3 regions of the Pseudoalteromonas sp. NZS100_1 genome follow, and region 2 is predicted to be linked to each of the others. Evidence: predicted binding sites of a transcription regulator. Region 2 holds the regulator's gene; each other region holds the start of a gene.
The links. The regulator LexA, encoded in region 2, represses DNA repair genes until DNA is damaged. The targets are predictions, from matches to a motif close to TACTGTATNNNNATACAGTA.

Region 1 (8,135 bases), on a different contig from region 2:
GCACTCGATTTCTCTCCAATTTATCTAAATGTACAAGTCGAGTAGAATAGCTCCTTACTTCAGTACTAAAGTTTATAACCAAATCTAAAGACTATTTAAAATAGTCCGTAAGCTTGAGTTTCTTCACTTTCAGATTCTTCTAGTTGTGTTGGTTTAAATATTACGCTTGGATCAATTAATACACTGTGCTTTTGTGTAAGCTTGATTAATCCTCGCATCATATTTTTAGTTTGTGGGTCTAGATCAAAACCAACCTCAGTGAGCTTATCTAGTGGTTTAATGTCTTCTTTTTTATAGTCGATATTATCTTCGACTTTATCTACCAATAACCCTACGTGTGGGTTTAAGCCGTCTTTAGTGGTAAAAACAATAATAGGTTTATAGTCTAAGGTTATTTGCTCTTTAGCTGATTCGAATAAACGCTCTAGCTGAATTAGGTTACTACGCTTAATTTTTTCGAGCAGAGCTGATACTTGTTTATAATCGCTTTGATTATGAGCTGATATAGCTTCTTTTACCGTTTCTAGCAATGATTGGAAAGGTTCGTTAAGTCGAGACATTGTTAGTTTTAAGTCTTCATTATCGGTGTTGAACTCTTTGTAAAACAGAACAAAATCTTGTAGTTCTGCATCATTGCTTGAAATAGAAGCCGAGCTATTTAGCAAGTTACTTTGAAGGGTATTGAACCAGTTTAATAGTTTTTCTTGCCATGTTCTTAGTTGTTTTAGTACATGCGCATTACTTTGTTCGGTTGAGATATTATTTAAAATAATACCTAAATCAAACACAGGCGTTGGTATATCCATATAATCTTTAACACCAATAAAGCTTTTATTATTGTTGGGTAAAGTTGTTAGATTATTGTCAAAGCGCTCTGTTAATAAAATATCGAGTATTTTAAGTGAAATTGTTTTGCAGCCCACTTTAAAGTTTATTAATTCCATGCTTTTATCTTAATTTACCTGTTAATGCTTTAAGGATAGAACAAATTAAATAAATAGCTTAAAGATGGATAAGATTTAATAGAGATAGGTAACTAGGAGTTATTAGATGGCACTAGTGAGGTTTTTTATGGCACGTTTAAATTGATTCTCAAGCTGCTTTTTTCCTAATAAACCTAAGTGTTGAATCACTTTTTCATTACATTCATTTTGCAGCACTAACTTTATTAAAAGTTGTTTATCAGACTCTGTTAATTGAGACATACAAGAAGGAGACTGATTCACTACCTGCCAGAGAGTCGCAGAGATATTAAATTGAGTGAAGTTACTGTTTACGAGTAAGGCTAATCGTTCGCGAGTCTCGGGGCTTACTAACTCATCGCTAAATCCTTCAATTAAAATACTTACAAGTTGCCAATCTAGTGTTTTAAAATGTGTTAAAAGAGCATAAAAAAAGTCGTTTTTAAACTGCTTTTTCAAAGGTTGGATAATTGCACTTTTATTGCTTAAGCATTTAACCACAAGCGCTGAATGTTCAGCTGTGCTTTTATCGCGTTGATAACCCAGTTTTACGGTATCAAACCCTTGTTTTTGCCAAAAGTTAAGTAGCTGCGCTGTTGCGCCAAAGCTTGCACCAAACCAACTACATTGGCTTTTTACTTGCGACTCGCAATAGCTAAGTAGCTTTTTACCAAAACCCATATTGTGAGAACTCGGATCAATCGCTATTCGCACAACGCGAGCGCTCAACTGTGTTAAGTAGTCATTATTAAAACTAAGTTGTGAGAGGGTTTGAGCCATTAAATGACCCTGTGGGCGGCGCTCTCCGCTTATAACCTGTAGAGCAAGTTCTTCACTTAAACCACCTTCTATTGCGATTAAACATACACCAACTAATCGATTGTTAATTTTGCTGATGAATATTCGTTGCGATGGTGCGTCTAGTAGTTGGCGTAAATCGTTTACACTACTTTGATAGTGAGCCAATGCAAGCAGGGCAATAACTTGTTGCAGTAAAGGCTCATTGTTTACAAGGGATTGCTGAGTTATTTCGCTATGAACTGGCTGCTCTAATTGCTCACTACTTAACTCTTTATATTGTGCATCGAGTGCAAGCAAGGTGCGAATGTGCTTCTCGAGGGGATCGTGTTTAGCAAAACGCAGTGGCTCATCAAGCGTTACAACTTTAGAGGCTTTATAGTGCGCTTTTATATAGTTACTAAAGCGAATGGTATAACCCCTACCATTGCCCTCATACCCAACCAGTGTACTTGCAAAGACTATACGAGGGTAATGAGCTAGCATTTTTAGCAATAACGGTACAGGGATCGCGGCAGCTTCATCAATGAGTAATAAATCGCACTCAGGTAATGCATTTAATAACGCGTCAGGTGCAACGTAGTGCAAGTTGGCGAGCTGTTTATGTTGAGCGTTGTATTGCAGGTCTAACTCGTTGGCTAAATGTTTAAAGCTACTATGGGTCGCTTTAAACTGAGTGCTGCAAATAATTACTTTTTTATCAGTCAATTTTGCGGCAGCTAAGCCAAGTGCTGCCGACTTGCCTCTACCTCTATCAGCATTAATGAGTAAAGGTCTGTTGGCACGGCCATTAGCTACTTTTACTATTTGTTCCACGCAGTTTTGCTGTGGTAGATAGTCAATTTTATTATCCATAACAGAGCTGACGAGATTACTAATACAGCCATTTTTTTCACTAAAATGAAAAGCGGGTAATCGCTTAATAATAGTCGCGAAACGTTGATTAAATAAACTGTAGTTAATACTCTGACCGTGTGATTGCACTGTACTTAATGAGGGGTCTTGCCAAGAGGCTAAATCATTTAATTCGGGCAGTAATAAAAACAGTATACCGCCTGCTTTAACGGTGCCGGTAAGTGCTGCAAGTTTATCAGGGTGTAAACCACTAAAACCATCGTAAACAGCATGAGCAAATTCTTGCCCTAAAATTTGGTGAGTGCGAGTAGGCCAGTACGAATTTTTAATCGCGCACTGCTTTGATACAACAAGTGTATTGTTTTCATCTATTAATGAGTTAAGTAATTCATAACACCAAGCAGGGCTGCCCGTAATCAACACTAGCTGACGATGATACGCGCCAGCTAGTTGTTGTTCTAACTCATTTAGGTGAGCTTTATACAGCTTGTAATCGTGCATAGGCCGTTACTAACCATTTACTGCCAAGGTCGTCAAAGTTAACTTGTACGCGAGATTGCGCGCCACTGCCTTCGTAATTAAGTACGGTACCAACACCAAACTTAGCATGCAAAACTCGTTGCCCTAAGTTAAAGCCACTGTCTTCAAATGCGGCATGGCTAACTGATGCGCTAAAACGCCCGGCGGCAGGCGGGCGAGAAACCTGTGTTTTAATACGAATTTCTTCAACGCAGTCCTCAGGTATTTCGCGTAAAAAGCGTGATGGGCTATGGTATTTTTCTTGCCCGTATAAACGGCGACTCTCAGCATGGCTAATGTATAACTTATCCATTGCTCGTGTCATGCCTACATAACAAAGGCGGCGCTCTTCTTCCAAACGACCAGACTCTTCGTTACTTTGCTGAGAAGGGAACATGCCTTCTTCTACGCCCACCATAAACACTAACGGAAACTCTAAGCCTTTAGCTGAGTGAAGTGTCATCATTTGAACGGCGTCTTCGTGCTCTTCTGCTTGTCCTTCACCCGACTCAAGTGACGTATGTGCTAAAAAGCCTTGTAAAGGCGAGCTGTATTCTTCGTCTTCAGGAAGTTCGTACTGGTCACATGCGCTAATTAGCTCTTCTAAGTTTTCTACGCGAGCACGGCCTTTTTCACCTTTTTCAGCTTGGTACATTGCCATCAAGCCTGAGGTTTGAATTGTGTACTTGGCTTGCTCATGCAAAGTTAGATCGCTAATTTTATCTTCTATTTGTTCGACTAGTTCTACAAACTTACTTACTGCACCAGAGGCACGACCAGATAAGTGCTGTTGTTCTACAATTGCTTTTGCGGCATACCAAAGCGGTAACGATTCTGCTCGTGCACAATCTCGTATATGGCTCAATGTTTTATCACCAATACCGCGTGCTGGCGTATTAATTACACGCTCAAACGCGGCATCGTCTTGACGATTACCTACTAGGCGTAAATACGAAAGCGCATCTTTAATTTCTTGTCGTTCGAAGAATCGCATACCACCATAAATACGGTATTTTAAGCCTTCTTGCAGCATGGCCTCCTCAAGTACACGAGATTGCGCGTTACTACGGTATAAAATTGCGGCATCTTGTAGGGCATTACCTGCATTTAACCAGCTTCGTAGTTTGCTACTTACAAAGCGTGCTTCGTCTAACTCATTAAATGCTGCATAAATAGAGATTGGCTCGCCGTCGTTACCGTCGGTCCACAAGCTTTTACCCATACGTTCTGAGTTATTTTGAATTAATGCGTTAGACGCTTTCAAAATAGTCGCTGTTGAGCGGTAGTTTTGTTCAAGACGAATGGTTTCTGCGCTAAAGTCAGTTAAAAAACGTTTAATGTTTTCGATTTTAGCACCACGCCAACCATAAATGCTTTGGTCATCGTCGCCTACAATCATAATGCTGTTAGTATCGCCAGCAAGTAATTTTAACCAAGCATATTGAATGGTATTTGTATCTTGGAACTCGTCTACGAGCATATGCGCAAAGCGTTGCTGATAATGACGCAGTAACGTAGGGTTATTTTTTAACACTTCGTAGCTGCGTAGTAATATTTCAGCAAAATCAACTAGGCCCGCTCTATCACAGGCCTCTTGATAGGCGGCATAAACACGCAGCATCATTTGCTCATTAATATCGTATGCTTGAATATCTTTAGGGCGAAGTGCTTCATCTTTTTTGGCGCTTATGTACCAGCCAAATTGCTTAGCGGGCCATTTTTTATCATCAATATTCATCGATTTTAATAAGCGCTTGATCATCCGAAGCTGATCGTCAGAGTCTAAAATTTGAAAGGCTTCTGGTAAATTAGCTTCACGGTGATGAGCACGTAAAATACGATGCGATAAACCATGGAAAGTACCAATCCACATACCACCTACAGGCGCTTTTAGTGTTTCTTCAACGCGGCCACGCATTTCTTTAGCGGCTTTATTAGTAAATGTAACTGCAAAAATACTGTAAGCGGAGGCTTGCTCAACTTGCATAAGCCACGCAATACGATGAACTAACACTCGTGTTTTACCAGACCCAGCACCTGCTAATACCAGCATGTTTTGTAGTGGGGCTGCAACGGCATCGCGTTGTTTGTCATTTAAGCCATCGAGTAATTGTGAAACGTCCATCGTTACGCCTTTTTAATCAATATTGTGGGCAGTATAACAGGTGTTTTTGTTAGGCTAAATAAAATACTGTTTTTATAAACAGCTATTTATAAAATAGTGTTCAAAACGAGTAACTTGCTAATTAATTAAGCGAATAAAAAAGTGTAAACGGATAACAATAATTGCTAATTTGACCTAATTTTAGCAAAATCTACCAACTCTCTAAATCTAGACTAATTTAACTATTTGATTTGTAAGCTTTAATAAATTGGCATAGAGTGTGTAGGTAAATAATTATAAAATCAAATAAATACAGAGGTTAGTATGGCAGATCAAGGTTCTGGCGGTAACGTAATTGCAGCATTATGTAATATGTTTTTTCCTGGTTTAGGGCAGTTAGTGCAAGGGCGTATTTTAGCGGCTATATTTTTTGCACTCGCTATTATAATAAGTTACGCACTAATTTATGTGCTTGTAGGCTTTGTACTTGTGCCTATTATTTACTTATGGTCGATCATTGACGCAGCGCGTTATAGATCGCGAAGTTAACGGTTTTAAAGTTGAGTAAAATAGCGCCCATGTGGCGCTATTTTACTTTATATGTCCTGTGGTTTACGGGCGTTTACGTATATAATTACGCAATTAAAGATTTACAGGCAAACCCTATGGAATATCAATTTATTCGCGACCCTATTAGTGGGCTACGTATTAAAATAAGCAGTGAACACGCTATTATTGGTCGCTGGCTAAACGAAGAAATAGGCAAAGACAAAGTAGCCATGGTGCAAGCGCTTATTGCATCGGTAAGTTCAAGCTATGAGCCGCTAACGCTAAAAGGCCAAGAAATAGATTTAATATTAACGAAAGACGAAGCATTATTTGAAGCCCATGCACTTCATCAAGACAGCGAAGACCTAATAGCGTATCAAGATGACGATTTAGCGCTTGAAGAAAATGGTTTAAGTAGTGGTTGTGGCTTTGAAGATTTCATTGATTTAATTGATTCATGGCATGAGTTTACGACGTCACGATAAACATAACTAGCACACTAATAAAAATATACAGCAATGCACAATCAGCATTTTATCTGTATTATTACACCAACGAAAATTACGCCAACCAAAACGACAGGAATTGATATGTCTGCCAATTTAAACAAGCTAGTAGTGATGCTAGAAATGCAAAACGCCATGAATACTAAAGTACATGAGCAATGGTTTACTCAAGGGTTTGAATGGTACCGCGCTATTTGGGTTGAGTGTGCTGAAATGCTAGATCATCATGGTTGGAAATGGTGGAAAAAACAAACACCAGATACTGAACAAGTTATTTTAGAGTTGGTTGATATTTTTCATTTTGGTCTATCGCTTAGAATTGACGGCGAAACTAGCTACGAAGACTTAGCAAAGCAACTTGAAACTGAGCTTAGTAATGCTCAACAAGCTGATGACTTTAAACAAACACTAGAGATATTAGCGGCGTCTGCTGTTGCTGATAAAACGTTTAATGCAGGTGCTTTTGCCGGCTGTATGGCGCAAATAGGTATGGATATTGATGATTTATATCGCGGCTACGTAGGTAAAAATACGTTAAACTTTTTCCGCCAAGATCACGGTTACAAAGATGGTAGCTATATTAAAGAATGGAATGGGCAAGAAGATAACGAGCATTTAGTTGAAGTAGTTAAAAGCCTTGATACAGAACATGCAGATTTTGCAAAGTTAGTATATCAAGGGCTAGAAGCGCGTTACCCAAAAATTTAAGTCACGTAAGTTGAGTTAGATAATCTTACGATAGTCGGTAACACTTAGGTAATCGGCTATTTCGTTATGTGGTTGTTGGCTATCTGGGTTAGCAACTGCAAGTAAGTGCTCAATGCCGTATTCTCGTGCGGCATTCAAAACCGGCACACTGTCATCTACAAACAAAGTGCGCTGCTTATTAAACCCTAAGTCTTTTTGTACTTGGTGCCACAAACTTTGTTGCTCTTTACTTACTCCATATTCATGAGTAGACACTACGCCATCTAGGTAGTTATCAATCGCTGTATGCTCAAATTTAAGCATGACACTCTCAGGGTGGGCGTTGGTAAGTAAAATTAACTCTTTGCCTGCTTTTTTAAGCTCAGTTAAAAAATGAGGTACGTCTTCGCGCATTTTAATTAAATGCTGAGACTCTCGTTTAAGCTCCATTATAGGCAAGCTTAATTGCTGCTCCCAATAATCTAAACAATACCACTGTATTTGACCGCTCACAGCTTGATAGCGTTTTAAAATATCTGCTTTAGCTGCATCTAGGCTAATGCCCCTTGCTAATGCGTGTTGCGCAGGAATAACGTTAAGCCAAAAATGACTGTCGTAATGTAAATCGAGTAATGTTCCATCCATGTCGAGCAAAACGGTATCGATTTTTGACCAATTTAACATAGGAATTTCAACTTATAAGGTTTATTATTGAACTAACTGCCATGATAGCAAATTAACGCCAATGACACAGAAAAAGCACCCAACACCACCACAAATCCTCAGTAACAATGTTGTCGCTAAAAGCCGCCTGTTTACTGTGGAGTCTTTAGAGCTAAAGTTTTCTAATAACGAAGAGCGTCAGTATGAGCGAATTCGCGGCGGTGGCCGGGGAGCAGTGATGATTGTTCCGTTAAGTGCAGACAACGAATTACTACTTGTACGTGAATACTGTGCGGGCACAAACGATTACCAGTTAGGTTTTCCTAAAGGCTTAATCGATCCGGGCGAAACGCCAGAGCAAGCTGCTAACAGAGAGCTTAAAGAAGAAATTGGCTTTGGTGCTGAGTATTTTAAACCATTAAGAACAGTAACAATGGCGCCGAGTTACTTTAATGCCACTATGCATATTTTATTTGCTAAGCAATTATACCC
Region 2 (8,135 bases):
TGTAATTGAGACCAACTCATCACACCACGAGTATGTTGCTTAGCAATAGCGGTTAGTTGCTGCTGTTTTTGCTCACCCCGCTCCAACTGCCAAAATCCTAGTCGCACACACACAAGTACAACAACCACAACCATACAAAGTGTGATTAGTGAACTAAGCTTTTGTTTGTACCATAAAACTAACTGCATAAAGGGTCAACTCAGTGATTATTAAAATTATTATCGTACTGTTGTTAATATTTATACTTTTTAACTTATTTAGAGCATTGTTTATTATGGTGTCAGGGAAAACTGGGGGACGACCTATGTCTCACTTTTTAGGTCGTCGCGTATTGTTTTCGGTCGTTGTTTTAGTTGTTGTTATTGCAGCGCTTAAACTTGGTTTTATTAAAGCAAATAATTCGCCAATAAACGCTACAGCACATATACAAATACAAACAAACACAGCCACACCACATCAACAAAGTGCCAATACCAAGCAGCTGCTTGAAAAGCAAAATGCTTATCTTTAGTAAAGTGCCCTTTTAATATCCGTAAAAATATTACAAATAAAAGTACGGTTCCTAACGTTACATGCATGCCATGAAAACCAGTCAATAAAAAGAACGTATTACCGTAAATGCCCGCATCTAGCGTTAGGTTAAGGTCATTATATGCATGCATGTACTCCTCAACTTGCAGCCCTAAAAAGCAAACGCCCAATAAAATAGTAGCGCCTAAAAAAACTTTAAGTGGAGTGCGTTTATTGTTTTCCATCGCTACGTGGGCAAAATGTAAAGTAACTGAGGAAGTAAGCAGTATTAAGGTATTTATAAGCGGTAAGCCTTGCCAGCCCATAGCTTGAGTAGTTTCACCAGCAGGTGTTGAAACTAGCGGCCAAACAGCTTCGAAAGTTGGCCATAAAACCTCGTTAGTCATTGCATTATTGCCTGCGCCTCCAAGCCAAGGTACCGACAATACGCGTGCATAAAAAAGCGCACCAAAAAAGGCCATAAAAAACATAACTTCAGAAAAAATAAACCAGCTCATACCTTGTCTAAAAGAGCGATCCATTTGTGCTGAGTACAAACCTTGGTCCGATTCATTAATTACATTTTTAAACCAGCTAAACAACATATACACAAGTACAGCAATACCGGCATAAAGCAGATAAACCCCGCTACCACCTTCTTTACCTACACTCATAACAGTCAAGCCTGCCCCTACTGCAATAAAAAACAATGCAACAGCACCTACAATAGGCCATGGGCTTTGCTCAGGTACGTAATAATGCTCATATTCTTGATTCATTTTATTTACTCCTAGTTTCACACTAGTTTAAAAAGCTAGTTGTTACTTGCCACCAGCTGTTCACTAATATCAAATACGGTATAAGATAAAGTTAATTCTTCAATATCGCTCGGCAGTGCGGTATCAACATAAAAAAGTAATTTAAATTCAAGTTCTTCCCCTGCTTTTAGAGGTTGCTGATCAAAGCAAAAACAGGCTATTTTGTGTAAATACTTTGCCGCTTTACCTGGCGAGACTGATGGTACAGCCTGCATTACTTTATCTAGGTTGCTGTTATTTTTAGCACTAAACATTACTTCACGCATTGCACCGGGTTTTACCACTACACTGTATTCTTTTGATTTAACTTCAAACGGTGCACCACTTTGTGCGTGAGTAGTAAAGCTAACGCCGACTTCTCGGTTTTGTACTATTTGTGTACTTTGCTCTGCTTGCTCAAGCGAAGGTTTTCCATTAAGCCCTGTTACATCACAAAACACGTCATACAAAGGTACTAAAGCAAAGGCAAAGGCAAACATGCCTATGCAAATAAGTACCAAACGTTTGAGTAGCGGTGCGTGTGTCATTACTTAATTACCGGCGGCGTAGAAAAAGTATGATATGGCGCTGGAGAGTCAACTTCCCACTCAAGCCCTTCTGCCCCTTCCCATACTTTTGCAGGCACTTTATCACCGCCACGCGCGCATTTAATTACCACAGCTACAAACAACAATTGCGATAAACCAAAGGCAAATCCACCAATACTTATGATTGCGTTAAAGTCGGCAAATTGAAGTGCATAATCGGGAATTCGACGCGGCATACCGGCAAGCCCTACAAAATGCATAGGAAAAAACAGTACGTTCACACTCACCAGCGATAGCCAAAAATGCCATTTAGCTAGCGTGATATTAAACATGTTGCCTGTCCATTTGGGTAGCCAATAATAAGCACCTGCCATTATCGAAAACACAGCCCCTGTTACTAATACATAATGAAAATGCGCCACTACAAAATAAGTATCGTGGTACTGAAAGTCAGCAGGTGTAATTGCCAGCATCAAACCCGAAAAGCCACCTAAGGTAAACAGCACAATAAACGTAATACTAAAAAGCATTGGCACTTCAAAAGTTATTGAGCCTTTCCACATTGTGGCAACCCAATTAAATACTTTTACTCCTGTAGGTACCGATATAAGCATGGTCGCGTACATAAAAAACAACTCGCCAGCGACCGGCATCCCAGTGGTAAACATATGATGAGCCCATACAATAAAGCTCAATAGTGCTATGGAGGATGTGGCGTATACCATTGAGGCATAGCCAAAAAGTTTTTTACGAGAAAAGGTAGGTACTATTGTAGATATAATGCCAAAGGCAGGAAGAATCATTATGTATACTTCGGGATGACCAAAAAACCAAAAAATGTGTTGGAACATCACCGGGTCGCCACCGCCTGCGGCATCAAAAAAGCTGGTCGCAAAATACTTATCGGTAAGTACCATAGTGACAGCTCCTGCAAGCACTGGCATTACCGCTATTAATAAAAAGGCAGTAATTAACCACGTCCATACAAATAAGGGCAACTTCATCCATGTCATGCCTGGGGCACGTAAGTTCACTATGGTTACAATCACATTGATTGCGCCCATTATTGAACTAATCCCCATAATATGTACGGCAAATACAAACAATGCAGTATTATCATTACTGTATGTTGTAGACAGTGGTGCATAAAAAGTCCAACCAAATGCAGGACCCCCACCAGGCATAAATAACGATGCCAATAGGATTAAAAACGCAAACGGTAAAATCCAAAAGCTCCAGTTATTCATTCTTGGCAATGCCATATCTGGCGCGCCAATCATGAGTGGTATCATCCAGTTAGCAAGGCCTGTAAAGGCCGGCATAACCGCACCAAACACCATAATTAAACCATGCACTGTGGTCATTTGATTAAAAAAGTGAGGATCGACCAACTGTAAACCTGGTTGAAATAATTCAGCTCTGATCACCATGGCCATTCCACCACCAATTAAGAACATGGTCAGCGAAAAAATTAAATATAAACTACCTATATCTTTATGATTAGTTGTGTAAAGCCAGCGTTTAAAACCTTTAGCTGGGTGATGAGCATGATGAGCTTCATTGGCGTTAGATTGTTCTACTATGCTACTCATTAGTTCGCCTCCACTTTGGCATCAAGTGCTGCCTGTATTTGACTCGGTTGAATAACATCACCCGTATCATTACCCCACGCATTACGTTTATAAGTAATAACCGCTGCTAATTGCTTTATAGATAACTGTTTGGCAAATGCTTGCATTGCCGTACCGGGTCGCCCATGGATAACTACATCAATGTGATCTTTTATATCGCCAAGCACTATAGGGCTGCCTTTAAGTGCAGGAAATACACCCGGTAACCCCATGCCAGTAGGCTGATGACATGCAGCACAATTGGCCATATATACTTGTTCGCCTAAAGTCATTAATTCTTCTTTTGGGAGGGTTTTATCAAGTAATGCGGCATCTGCTAATGCTGCTTTTTGTTTAGCTTGCTTTGCATCTGCAAGCCACGTTTTAAAATCAGCCTCAGATTTAGCGACCACCACAACGGGCATAAAGCCATGATCTTTACCACACAACTCAGCACATTGGCCTCGGTAAGTACCTTCTTCGTTTATGTTCGTCCATGTTTCGTTTATAAAGCCGGGATTCGCATCTTTTTTAACTGCAAAATCAGGTACCCACCAAGAGTGAATAACATCGTCAGAAGTCATTAAAAATCGTACTTTTTGATTTATTGGCAGTACGAGAGGTTTATCAACCTCAAGTAAGTAGTTAGGATTTTTATCTGCAAGATTCGCTATTTCATCTTGCGGGGTAGATAAAATAGAGTAGAACTCTACATCTTCACCCATATATTCATAATGCCATTTCCATTGCGAGCCTGTAATTTTAATAGTGAGATCAGCTTTGCTGGCATCTTCCATTGCAATTAGGGTTTTAGTGGCTGGTACTGCCATAGCAATTAAAATAACAAACGGGATTGCAGTCCAAAGTATTTCTACTTTAGTGCTTTCGTGAAATTGGGCAGGTACAGCCCCTTTAGATTTACGGTGATGAATAAGTGCCCAAAACATAATTGCGAACACTATCACCCCAATCACACAACATATTATAAATATGGTCATGTGCAGCTGATATACATTATTGCTTATATCGGTTACGCCTTTGCGCATATTGTATTGGCTGTTAGCCAAAACTGGGTGCGAAAAAACACATAATATAAGCCACAAGGTAGAGGTCAGTTTACCCATGTGACGGCTCCTTTGATGCTATTGCGAATGCAAAGCGAAGAGGCATACGGCTTAAACGCCAATTCGTTATTTTTATTTTTTTAGTCAATCTCATTTAATATTGATTGGTTTTGCTGCGCCAACAACGGGTTTGTGTATATTGTGTGTTCTCAAAACTAAAAAGCTGTGAGTTATTATTAGCTCAGCACATTAATAATTAGCTAAAAAATGAACAACAAGCAAGTTTTAGTATAAAAAACAATCAGGTGATATTGAGTAATTAATAAAAAATCAGTAACCAACTAGGTAACAGGAAGTTCAAAAGATGAGCAAAACAAAGGGGTTTAACGCATTCGGAGGGGGAAAATATAAGTGCAAAAAAGTTTACAGCTTAAATTGTCAGTGAGCTATTTATGCCCTATTTTTAGTGCGAATTTAAAACAGAAAATGCGTACTAATTAGTACGCATTTATAAAACTGCTTGTTTAAAAGCTATTTTTAAAGTCACATCCAATCAGCGTTTCTTATAACGCCAACGGCTAAGCCTTCAATATTAAAAGACTCATTCTCAAGATCTACTTCAATAGATTCAAAATCGTCGTTTTCAGCATGAAGTAATACTTTACAACCCGCTTTCTCAAGACGTTTTACAGTTACGTCTTCGTCTAGGCGGGCAACAACAACTTGCCCGTTTTCAGCGGTTTGAGTACGATGTACAGCAAGTAAATCACCATCCATAATACCAATATCTTTCATGCTCATACCGTTAACGCGTAGTAAAAAATCTGCAGCCGGTTTAAACATTAATGGATCGATTTTGCAGTGACTTTCAACGTGCTCTTGCGCCAAAATAGGTGAACCAGCAGCAACACGCCCTATAAGCGGTAAACCTAATTGTTCTGGCTCTTCTTCTTCAATTAACTGAATACCACGGCTTGCACCTGGTTTCATTTTAATTGCGCCTTTTTTAGCAAGTGCTTTTAAATGTTCTTCAGCAGCATTGGCACTTTTAAAACCTAATGTTTGCGCTATTTCAGCACGTGTAGGAGGCATACCAGTGTCTTTAATAAAAACTTTAATTAGTTCGAGTATTTGAGCTTGGCGGTTCGTTAATGGTCGCATACAACTGGTTTTCCATACAGTACATTTAACTGTGAGTATATACAGTTAAATAAAAATCGCAAATTTAAATTAAGCCTTAAAATAGCCAAAGTAATTTCACTTGTGTACATTTTAGGGATATAACTAACGCTAGGTTTATAAATGATTAAAAAAGCAAAGGAGTCATTATGAGTATTTGGTACCAGCCCATCACTTTAGAGCTGTGCAAGCAGTTAGAACAAGGCATTGATGGCCAAGGAACATTAATGAAAACCATGGGAATAGAAGTCACTGAAATTGGTGATGATTACTTAGTAGCCACTATGCCGGCAATTCCTGAGCATCATAACCCAATGGGAATGGTTCACGGCGGTGCTAACGTTGTACTTGCCGAAACAGTTGCCAGCTATGCAGCTAACTTTGTTGTCGATTTTACAAAATTTTACTGCGTGGGGCAGGAAATTAGCGCAAGTCATTTAAAAGCATCTCGCAACGGCACTTTAACAGCAACGGCAAGAGCGTTTCATATTGGCAAACGTAGTTCAGTGTGGGAAATAAAAATTACAAATAGCCGCAATGAGCTGTGCTGCGTATCAAAAATGACCGCAGCAGTCGTAGAGCGAAGATAGTTACTTTTCGATTGGGTAAATTGTAATTTCCATACCCGCACCAATCGCAGATATACGTAGTAATGTATCTGCATCTAAGGCTTGATTAAAGCACTTAGGGGAAGTGCCTGATTCAAAACCAATATCAAACGTTCTACGTGAACAGCTTAACCATTGCTTTAGCGCGTTACGCGAACACGATTCAATAAGCTCACATATATGGTTTATTGCTTTGTCAGGCGTGTTTACTACACCTGTTGCTTCAATACGCGCTAATTGACGGTATTCGTCTTTGTCATAATGTAAAATCGTCGCGACTTTTTTCAAGTCTGCCACTAGCAAACTAATATCTTGCTTTGATTCAAGCTCAAGATCTACATTTAAAAATTGAATTTCCGACATCGTTTCGTATTTATCCTCTAATAATTTCATTGCAAACTTTAACGCAGTTTTACCGTTATACCAAATCAACTATGCTCTATTAACCACTTTATATAGATATTTCGCAGCTTTTAAGTATTTTTTAGCGTTTAAAGCTAGCTGGATATCAAACACTCAGCTCAATTAAACAAATAAGTCATGTTAGCAATTTAAGTGTAATCTTTTTTATTTTTAAATGATTACAGTAAGCTATAGTTTAAACTGCGACAAAATGTCGCAGTAACTAATCCCATTAATGTAATAAACTAGCCTCTAAAAATAATAAGACTAAAACATGAATAAAAAAATATTTAAGTATGCTCGCAAGTTACATAAATGGCTCGGTTATTTGCTCACATTACAAATTTTAGCTTGGCTATTAGGCGGTTTAGTCATGAGCGCTATTCCTCTTGATAAAGTTCATGGGGAGCATCTTGCAACACGTACTCTTAATAACCCATTTACGCAGGCTGATTATGTTGCCTCCCTTAACGATATTGCATCTCAGGTGGTTAATCCAACACAAATAATTTTTGAGAACTTTTTAACCACACCTATAATTACAGTAATAAATAAAGATGAACAGCAAAGCTTTAACGGTATAACAGGCCGGCCTTTTGAGCCGCCAACTAAAATACAAATTACCGCAAATGCTAAAGCACACCTACTTATTGATGCTCAAGTGACAAGCGCTGTACTGCTAAAGCAAGGTATGCGAGAAGTTGGATATAAAACCAATGTTTGGCAGGTACAATTTGACGACACATTTAACACAACACTGTACTTGTCAGAAAATAACGGCAGAGTTGTCACCGTTCGCAGCACACTATGGCGAATTTTCGACTTTTTTTGGATGTTACATATTATGGATTACGATGAGCGAGAGGATTTTAATAATCCGCTGCTTATTAGTTTTGCAGCAACCAGCGTACTTTTTTGCCTAAGTGGAATATTACTACTTATGCAAAACATACGACTAAAACGATTTATCCGAATTAAAAGTAAGAATAAATCAAAGTAGTCATATTGATTTTTAAGAACTAGCGCACTCTCACCAAAGAGTAAATAAGCCCTAGGAAGTACCCAAGGGCAGATTTTATTCCAAGTGTTTAAATCGACTCAAATGTCGCTTTAACATTTCGTTTTCGAAAATCAACTCATCACGCTCATCCAGCAATTGTAAAACTAAAGCTATTGCCGACCAATCTAACGAAAAGTCATGTTGAATACGGGCCGCTTTTTTAACTAAGGTCACTGCAGATACCGTAAATTGCCACTGCGTAACATGCTTCCCCTCAATTGGAACCGCAATATTGTGCTCAACTAGCTCATATAAAATTGCTTCGCTAATATCACTACTCAAACATAGCTCTTTGCTAGTAAGTAAATCATCTTTTTGTGTCACGATAATTTGCATTATGGCTTGCTCCAGTTATTA
Region 3 (8,135 bases), on a different contig from region 2:
TCCTGATAATATGCAGGTACTTATTAGTTATAGCCAAGTTTTATTACTAGAAGGTAGCGAAGCTAATATGACTCGTGCGGCAGGTATGCTCTCAAAAGTACTAAAAGTTGAGCCTACCAATTTAGATGCAATTTCGTTATTAGCACTCATTGCTTATGAACGTAAAGATTGGCCTCAAGCCAAAGCTGCATTTGAAGTTTTACTTGCGAGTATGGAAAAAAATGATTCTCGTTATAGCATGATCTCTGAGCGTATCGCTGATATAGAGAAGCAAATGCAAACGGAAGGCTCTGTTATGCCAGTTACTACAACGGGTGCTATTGCAGTTACAGTCGACATTGCAAAAGAGCTTATAGATAAACAGCCAAAAGACGGTATCTTGTTTATATTTGCAAAAGCAGCAAGTGGTTCGCCAATGCCATTAGCTGCTGTTAAACTCGCTAATTATTCATTTCCAATTACAGTTGAGTTGAGTGATAGTAGTGCAATGGTTGCAGGGCTTAACTTATCTAGTGCAGAAAATATTATTATTTCGGCGCGTATTTCTATAGATGACTCGGTTATGCCAAGTTCTGGTGAGCTAGAAGGTCATTCAGAGTCGTTAAAGCGTGAAAGTGTAAGTGACTACCAACTTCAAATTGATACATTAATACCTTAAGGACGTTAGATGTTAAAACACAGTTTTACTTTTTTATGTTTATTGATACTAGCCGGGTGTGCTCAAGTACCACAAAGCAAAGTAGATGACAGAGATCCGCTGCAAAGTATTAATCGTCCGTTATACGACTTTAATATGGATGTACTGGATGCTTATTTATTGCGCCCAGTTGCTGTAGGTTATGTTGAAGTAACGCCTGTACCGGTAAGAAACGGTATTGTTAATTTTACAGGTAATATTACAGCACCTGTCGATATGATTAATGCGGGTTTGCAAGGTAAACCGGGTAATGCAAGTGTGAGCTTAGCGCGTTTTTTAGTTAACTCTACGGTTGGTATTTTTGGTATTTTTGATGTAGCCAGTTCACTTGGTCTTGAAATTGTAGATGAAGACTTTGGACAAACGTTAGGTGTATGGGGCGTGGGTGATGGTGCTTATTTAATGCTACCTGGCATGGGTCCTACAACAGCACGTAACCTGACCGGTGATGTAGTCGACAACTTTGTATTACCTGAAGTTGCGCTAACGACTCCACAAACTATTCTAGTGTTTGTTTTAAAAGCAGTTGAGGCGCGTGCATCATTAATCCCACAAGAAGGGTTATTAAATGATTCACTTGATCCGTACTTATTTGTAAAAGATATTTACTTCCAGCGTCAGATTTATGAGCTGTACGATGGCAACCCACCAATAAAAGAAGAGCCAGCTGATTTTGATGAAGACTTTTTAGAAAGTTTATAATTGAAAAGCCACTCATAAAAACGCCAGCTAAATGCTGGCGTTTTTATTTGCTGTTTATATATTTAACCTGAACTCTGGATAATAAATCTATCTCGAGCAGTTATTTTCAGCGCTAACTACGTTGAATTTACTTGCAATAGGCTAACTATTGACGCGTAAGTTCGCCTTGTTTTCACTGAAAATCTCTGGCTAGAGAAAAATAAATTTAAATATCATTATGATTTAATATATTAGTAAATATCTTAACCAGAGTTCAGGTAGTTTATTTTTCGTTCACTACTAACTGCATTTGTTCATTAACCCAAGCTAGCGCTTCATGATAAGCATCGGGAACTTTTTCACCTAGATTTAGCTCTTTCGTTAGCTCGTTTGCAGCTGACCAGTTTGCTTGTTCGTAGTATTTAACTAAGTTTAAATATTTTGCTAGCAAGCCTTCATCGTTTAATAGCGCTGCTTTTATATCATTAGAAAGTGGAAGCTTTTTCATTACGCTTTCCATACTCTCATCTAAAATAGCATCCATTAGCGACATCATACCGGTTAAAAATGCCATGCCGGTATCTTTAAACTGCCCATGGGATATAGCGAGCAATTCAGCAAATCGAGCGCGCGTAAGCGATAGCCTAATTAGCTCTACAGGTTTGTCTGCTGATACTTGTGCTGCAAACAGTAGTGACAATAGCTTTTTAATTTCATTGGCGCCAAGCACTATAAGAGCTTGCTTAATGGTACTTATTTCTGCGCGTCTTGCAAATGCGGCAGAATTTGAATACCTAAGTAATTTATAAGATAGGTTTACATCACGTTCAAACACATCAGTGATTTTCTTAAGATCCATATCAACACTTGATGTTTCGTAAAGTAATTCAGCTAATGCCATTTCTGAAGGTGGTAGAGCCTTACTTTGTACCATTTCAGGTTTTGAGAAGAAAAATCCTTGGAAATAATCAAACCCAAGCTCTAAAGCTTGTTGGTAAATTTCATAGGTTTCTACTTTTTCGGCAAGTAACTTAATATGTGAGTGCGGTTTTAAATCGTTTAGAACCGTTTTTATTGTATCTATATCGGATGCTAAAAAGTCTATTTTAATAATATCAATAAATGGGTAAAAATGACGCCATACAGGTTGATGAATATAGTCATCAAGAGCAATAGTGTAACCTTTATCTTTTAAATCTTTAACGATAGCTAATAAACGCTTACCAGGCTGGATAGTTTCAAGTATTTCTACAACTATAGTGTCTTTACCTAGTAGTGTAGGGTAACCCTTTGATAGTGTTTCTAGGGTGAAGTTTATATAGGCAGGTTTATTGTCAGTTAAATCTTCTAAACCAAAATTAAACTGGCTACCCTCTATAAGTCGTGTTGTTGCTTCGTCACCATCTATATCGGGAAATACGTTATCAACGCCATCACGAAATAAAAGCTCATAACCGATAAGTTCTTTATCTCTATCTAAAATCGGTTGACGTGCAGCGTAAAAATACATAAACAGTTCCGTAAGAGTGATGTAATTGGGTATTGTAATAATATATGGCAAAAGATTCAAAATAGCATTACGTATATTTGCATGATTAATAAATTATCATTATAAATTAAGGTGTTTCTTCTATTTAATTCATTATATTTTACCAATTCGCTTTAAAATTATTCAACATGAGTGTTTTTGTATCAGCTGGAAGCAACAAGTTGGAGATTTTATTGTTAGGCATGATATAGTCAGCGAGAATGGTTTTTATCCTAATAGTGTCTTTATTATAATATTTTAAGAGTCAATATTCGGATCAAGAGCCTGTTATTAATAATTATGCGGAGGCTAATTTGGAAACAGGAATGATTATTTCACTAGCATTATATTTTGTTGTAATGTTAGGTATCGGACTATATGCATATAAGCAATCTACTGGCGATGTATCAGGTTACATGTTAGGTGGACGAAATCTATCACCAAGTGTTGCTGCACTATCTGCAGGTGCATCTGACATGAGTGGCTGGATTTTAATGGGCCTACCTGGTGCGATGTTTGTTACTGGTTTTAGTAGTACATGGATAGCAATTGGTTTGGTGATTGGTGCTTGGTTAAATTATCTGTTAGTTGCACCTAGATTACGTGTGTACACTGAAAAAGCAAATGACTCTATAACAATCCCAGATTACTTCTCAAATCGCTTCAATGATAAGTCAAACTTATTACGTGTTGTATCAGCTGTTGTGATTATAGTCTTCTTTACTCTTTACACGTCATCTGGTGTTGTAGCCGGCGGAAAATTGTTTGAAAGCTCATTTGGTTTAAGTTATGAAGTGGGTTTATACATTACAACGGGTGTCGTTGTTTTATACACTTTGTTTGGTGGTTTTTTAGCGGTTAGCTTAACTGATTTCGTGCAAGGTTGTATTATGTTCATCGCACTGATTCTAGTGCCTACTGTTGCATACTCTTTACTTGAACAACCTCTAGAATCTACTTTACATAGTGTAAATCCAGATATGCTTAACTGGATTGGAGCAGGCTCTGCATTGGGTATTATTTCTGCAATGGCATGGGGTTTAGGTTATTTTGGTCAACCACATATCATCGTTCGTTTTATGTCGGTACGTAGTGTTAAGGATATGCCTAAAGCTCGCCGTATTGGTATGACATGGATGATTGTTGCTGCCCTTGGTGCTGTTGGTACTGGTATATTTGGTGCTGCTTATACTTATGAAAATAATATTGTAGTTGAAGATCCTGAAACGATTTTCCTAATTCTTTCTGAGTTATTGTTCCACCCACTTATTGCTGGCTTTTTACTAGCTGCAATTTTGGCTGCTATCATGAGTACTATCTCATCGCAATTGCTAGTAAGCTCAAGTTCATTGACTGAAGATTTATATAAAACATTTTTACGTAAAGATGCTAGCGACTTTGAATTAGTTACTGTTGGTCGAATTAGCGTTGCCGTAGTGGCTATGTTTGCTATTTACTTAGCTTACGACAGAGATAGCTCTATTTTAGACCTAGTAAGTAATGCATGGGCAGGCTTTGGTGCTGCTTTCGGTCCATTGGTACTGTTCAGCCTTTACTGGAAACGTATGAATTTTGCCGGTGCGTTATCGGGTATGTTAGTAGGTGCGTTTACAGTGCTTGTTTGGGTTTATGGTCCGTTTACTATTAATGGTGAAAGCTTAAGTAGCTTTATGTACGAAATAGTACCTGGCTTTATTTTATCTAGTATCGCAATTGTTGTTGTTAGCTTAGCTACAAAAGAGCCAGAGCAAAACATTACCGCTTTATTTGATGAAGTAGAAAAAGAGCTTTAAATAGCAATTACTACTCATTTTTGAATGAGTAGTAATTAATACCAATCCGCAATAATACTTAATCATTTTGCGGGGCTAATGTGTCGCTACTGGCGTTAAAAAATTATCATTTAGAACAACTAAATATCGAATTTTTTGCCTAGCTATCAACACGTTTTTTTACCCTCAAAATAGATCACTTAATTAAGTGAATTGGTATAATAAAAAAGGGAGCAACTTAGTTGCTCCCTTTTTTATTTAGTTTGTCCCGTCCGAGGAAAGGGCAATCTACGAATTAACTTGCTTTTTTATCGTTGCTATCTTCAATTGATGCAACATTATCTGACTTTTTACTTTTTGTTGGCGCTTTGGCAACAACGGGATCTTTGCCGCCCTTTAATATAGTCATAAAGTCATCTTTGCTTTTCGCTATTTCTAAAGCAAGTGATTCAATTTGTTGCTCACTAAGCGGTACGTCTACCTTTTCTAGCATTAGCTCAAGTGATTCTGCTATATCGAGCATCTTGTCATAAGCATCAGCTTCTTTTTTGGTAGTAAACGTCATACGCTCGACTCCGTTTCGTTCTACAACATATTTAACAACAACAGCCATGATTTCTCCTGCAAAATTGCTTGGCACCGTGGTTTGTAAAAACCATTAGATTACTGTTTTTATGTACAGTAATGGTTTGTAAGTAAATTTGCAAGCGTGAAGTATTAATTTTTAGGTGTCTTAAATTTGACAAAAAACGGTAACTTTACTTTAGTTAAGCAATCACTTGTTGTACCAGCTGCATTTTCAGGATTTCGGATCATAGTGATAATGCGCTTAGGTACACTTTAAGTGATGAACTTTACAGTTCCTTATTTATTGATTTCCTGAGCAATACTCAAAATTAAGAAAAGAAGAATAAGGGCAAGTTTAATGAAAACGTTAAAAAATTTACTCATCATAAGCTTATTATGCTTACTACCTGCAACTACCGTATATGCACAACTATCGGAAGTAACCAAGCAAATGCCTCAAGTTGAGACAATTAGTATAAATAATGCTGATGCAGATATGCTTGCTAAGCTACCGGGTATAGGTAAGAAAAAAGCGCAGGCAATTGTGGATTATCGTGAAGAAAACGGTGAATTTAAAAGCGTCAGTGATTTATCGCAAGTTAAAGGAATTGGTAAAAAACTATTAGCTAAATTAGAGGGGAAAATTTCACTTTAAAGCTATTAAGTAATAATCAGGGCGCTATGCGCCCTGATTAAATTGTTTTAATGCATCGCTTAAGTGCTTTTTAGCAAAGTTAATTTCAATAGGTGTTGTTAATAGCGGATAGCAAAGCCCACCAAGTATCAAAAACGGGATTAATATCCAACCTTTAAATACCGTGAATATTAAAAATAGTGGACTTAGTAATATTAATTTAATAATACGTAGTAACACTTTATCAGTTGGCGATAACATACTTAACGAAAGTGCTATTACGTCCTGGCGCTTGCGCACTTTTAAGTGTTTAAGATCATCTAATTGGCTTGAAAAAAAGGTAAACATATTAAATCGATTTTTTTGTTATTAAGCGGCTAATCACTAAAGCAAACAAAGTGATTGAGAATAGCGCAAATATAATTTCCATCCAAGCAGGCATGCTCAAACCAATAAACTGCCAATCTATATTTCCACAATCCCCGGTCGCCTGAAAAAAGCTAGGTATCCATTCGTGTAACGGCATAAACGATGGGAAGTTTGGTTCAAACTCACAGCTAAATGCAAAAGGGTCTGTGGTGGTTTGCATATCAATATGCTCGCGAGCTATAAGGTATCCCCAAACACTCGATACACCCCAAATTACATACGCTAATATACGAACTGCTTTGCTCTGTGGTTTAGTCGAACCTACAATGCCTGCACCTAATAAACCCAGTACAGCGGTACGTTGATATATGCACATTATGCAAGGCGCCAATCCCATTTGGTATTGAAAGAAAAGGGCGGTCACTTCAAGTAAAAAAACGATAGCTGTAAATAAAAGCCACGGGGTACGTTGGGTGGGTAATTGCGCAAGCCAGTTCATAAAAATTCCGCGTTTAAATAAGATGTTAGATTATGACCTAGGATAATGTATGCGGCAACAAAAAGGAAAAAAAAGCTACCGAAGTCGCTTTTTATAAGATGAAATTATTGACTACTCAATACAGCCTCAGCAGAGGTTACATGGCGCTCTACTTAGTTCCCATTGATACATAAGCTAAGTTATATCGCTTACTTATACAACATTGGTGCATTGCCTAATCACTTCTTTAAAGTTGCTGTTAGAACGCTCTGTTGCATAGGTGTTCCTTTTTAATGTACTTATGTGTATTAAGTTGATTCAGCTAAGTATGGTGTAAATAAAAATACCAATAATTACAATGTACCTACAATGAATATTGCTCTGTATATTTATACATTGTAGCGATATTAGAAAAACCTAAATTTTATTATTTATTAATCTTTAATTTCTACTCATTTGCTTATTAATATATCTGACTTTACTTGTTAGTTATGCTTCGTCTGGTACAATCAGTCAGTTATTCGTGTAAAACGATGAGTGTTGATTAATTCGAGTGGGAACTGGATGAGAATTTTTAAAGCGAAAAGCCCAGCAGGATTTGCTGAAGAATATATAGTTGAATCTATTTGGAACGGCGATTTCCCTCCAGGTTCAATTCTACCTGCCGAGCGAGAACTTTCAGAGTTAATTGGTGTAACAAGAACGACCTTGAGAGAAGTATTACAGCGTTTAGCACGTGATGGTTGGTTAACAATTCAGCATGGTAAACCAACAAAAGTAAATAACTTTTGGGAGACGTCTGGCTTAAATATTCTTGAAACACTAGCGCGCTTAGATGAAGACAAGATGCCAGAGCTGACAGATCAGCTTTTATCTGCACGTACTAATATCAGTGCTATTTATACACGTGCTGCAATTAAGTTAAATCCTGAACGTGTAATTGAAATTTTATCACAAAGTCATGAGCTAGAAGACACTGCGCAGGCATTTGCTGACTACGATTATAAAGTTCATCACGAATTAGCCGTTGCGGGTAATAACCGTATTTATGTATTAATACTCAACGGTTTTAGAGGCTTTTATTCAAAGATTGGTTGTCATTACTTCTCTGATGCCGGAACTCGTGAACTTGCTCGTCAGTTTTATAAAGATTTAACAATCTTGGCAGAAAATAAAGAGCACGATGGTGCTATTTCGATGATGCGTAAATACGGTCATCAAACAGGTGAGATTTGGCAAAAAATTCGAGGCGATATGCCCTCAGATATAATGGATTAAATTTAAACGAAAAACCTGCATTTGCAGGTTTTTTTGTAGCTGTAAAAATTAATACCGCATTATATGAATTTTTAAACAATTTAATGTATTAAGCTTTCTTCAGTAACGTCAAAAGTTCTATCTAATTACAA

Region 1: a site for LexA is predicted at 5,324-5,343, ahead of uvrD (DNA helicase II). Genes of this name have one in related genera too.
Region 3: a site for LexA is predicted at 5,343-5,362, ahead of I6F66_RS00475 (YebG family protein). Genes of this name have one in related genera too.

What each region holds. Positions count from the first base shown of each region.
Region 1 is NZ_JADYXN010000053.1:1,325-9,459, reverse strand. It holds gene I6F66_RS20100 (chemotaxis protein) at 96-944, opposite strand; gene I6F66_RS20095 (GNAT family N-acetyltransferase) at 1,047-3,116, opposite strand; gene uvrD (DNA helicase II) at 3,094-5,259, opposite strand; gene I6F66_RS20085 (hypothetical protein) at 5,563-5,787, shown strand; gene I6F66_RS20080 (YacL family protein) at 5,904-6,272, shown strand; gene I6F66_RS20075 (dUTP diphosphatase) at 6,378-7,001, shown strand; gene yrfG (GMP/IMP nucleotidase) at 7,017-7,664, opposite strand; gene nudE (ADP compounds hydrolase NudE) at 7,726-8,135, shown strand, end outside.
Region 2 is NZ_JADYXN010000020.1:12,785-20,919, reverse strand. It holds gene I6F66_RS13645 (SURF1 family protein) at 1-188, opposite strand, end outside; gene I6F66_RS22810 (DUF2909 family protein) at 203-511, shown strand; gene I6F66_RS13635 (cytochrome c oxidase subunit 3) at 414-1,289, opposite strand; gene I6F66_RS13630 (cytochrome c oxidase assembly protein) at 1,325-1,855, opposite strand; gene ctaD (cytochrome c oxidase subunit I) at 1,855-3,447, opposite strand; gene coxB (cytochrome c oxidase subunit II) at 3,447-4,589, opposite strand; gene lexA (transcriptional repressor LexA) at 5,073-5,690, opposite strand; gene I6F66_RS13610 (PaaI family thioesterase) at 5,858-6,298, shown strand; gene I6F66_RS13605 (hypothetical protein) at 6,299-6,679, opposite strand; gene I6F66_RS13600 (membrane protein) at 6,993-7,718, shown strand; gene I6F66_RS13595 (chaperone modulator CbpM) at 7,794-8,114, opposite strand; gene I6F66_RS13590 (DnaJ C-terminal domain-containing protein) at 8,114-8,135, opposite strand, start outside.
Region 3 is NZ_JADYXN010000001.1:97,190-105,324, reverse strand. It holds gene ccmI (c-type cytochrome biogenesis protein CcmI) at 1-658, shown strand, start outside; gene I6F66_RS00490 (VacJ family lipoprotein) at 668-1,399, shown strand; gene I6F66_RS00485 (EAL and HDOD domain-containing protein) at 1,662-2,888, opposite strand; gene putP (sodium/proline symporter PutP) at 3,221-4,699, shown strand; gene I6F66_RS00475 (YebG family protein) at 4,974-5,291, opposite strand; gene I6F66_RS00470 (helix-hairpin-helix domain-containing protein) at 5,604-5,900, shown strand; gene I6F66_RS00465 (DUF6170 family protein) at 5,925-6,227, opposite strand; gene dsbB (disulfide bond formation protein DsbB) at 6,229-6,747, opposite strand; gene fadR (fatty acid metabolism transcriptional regulator FadR) at 7,291-8,004, shown strand.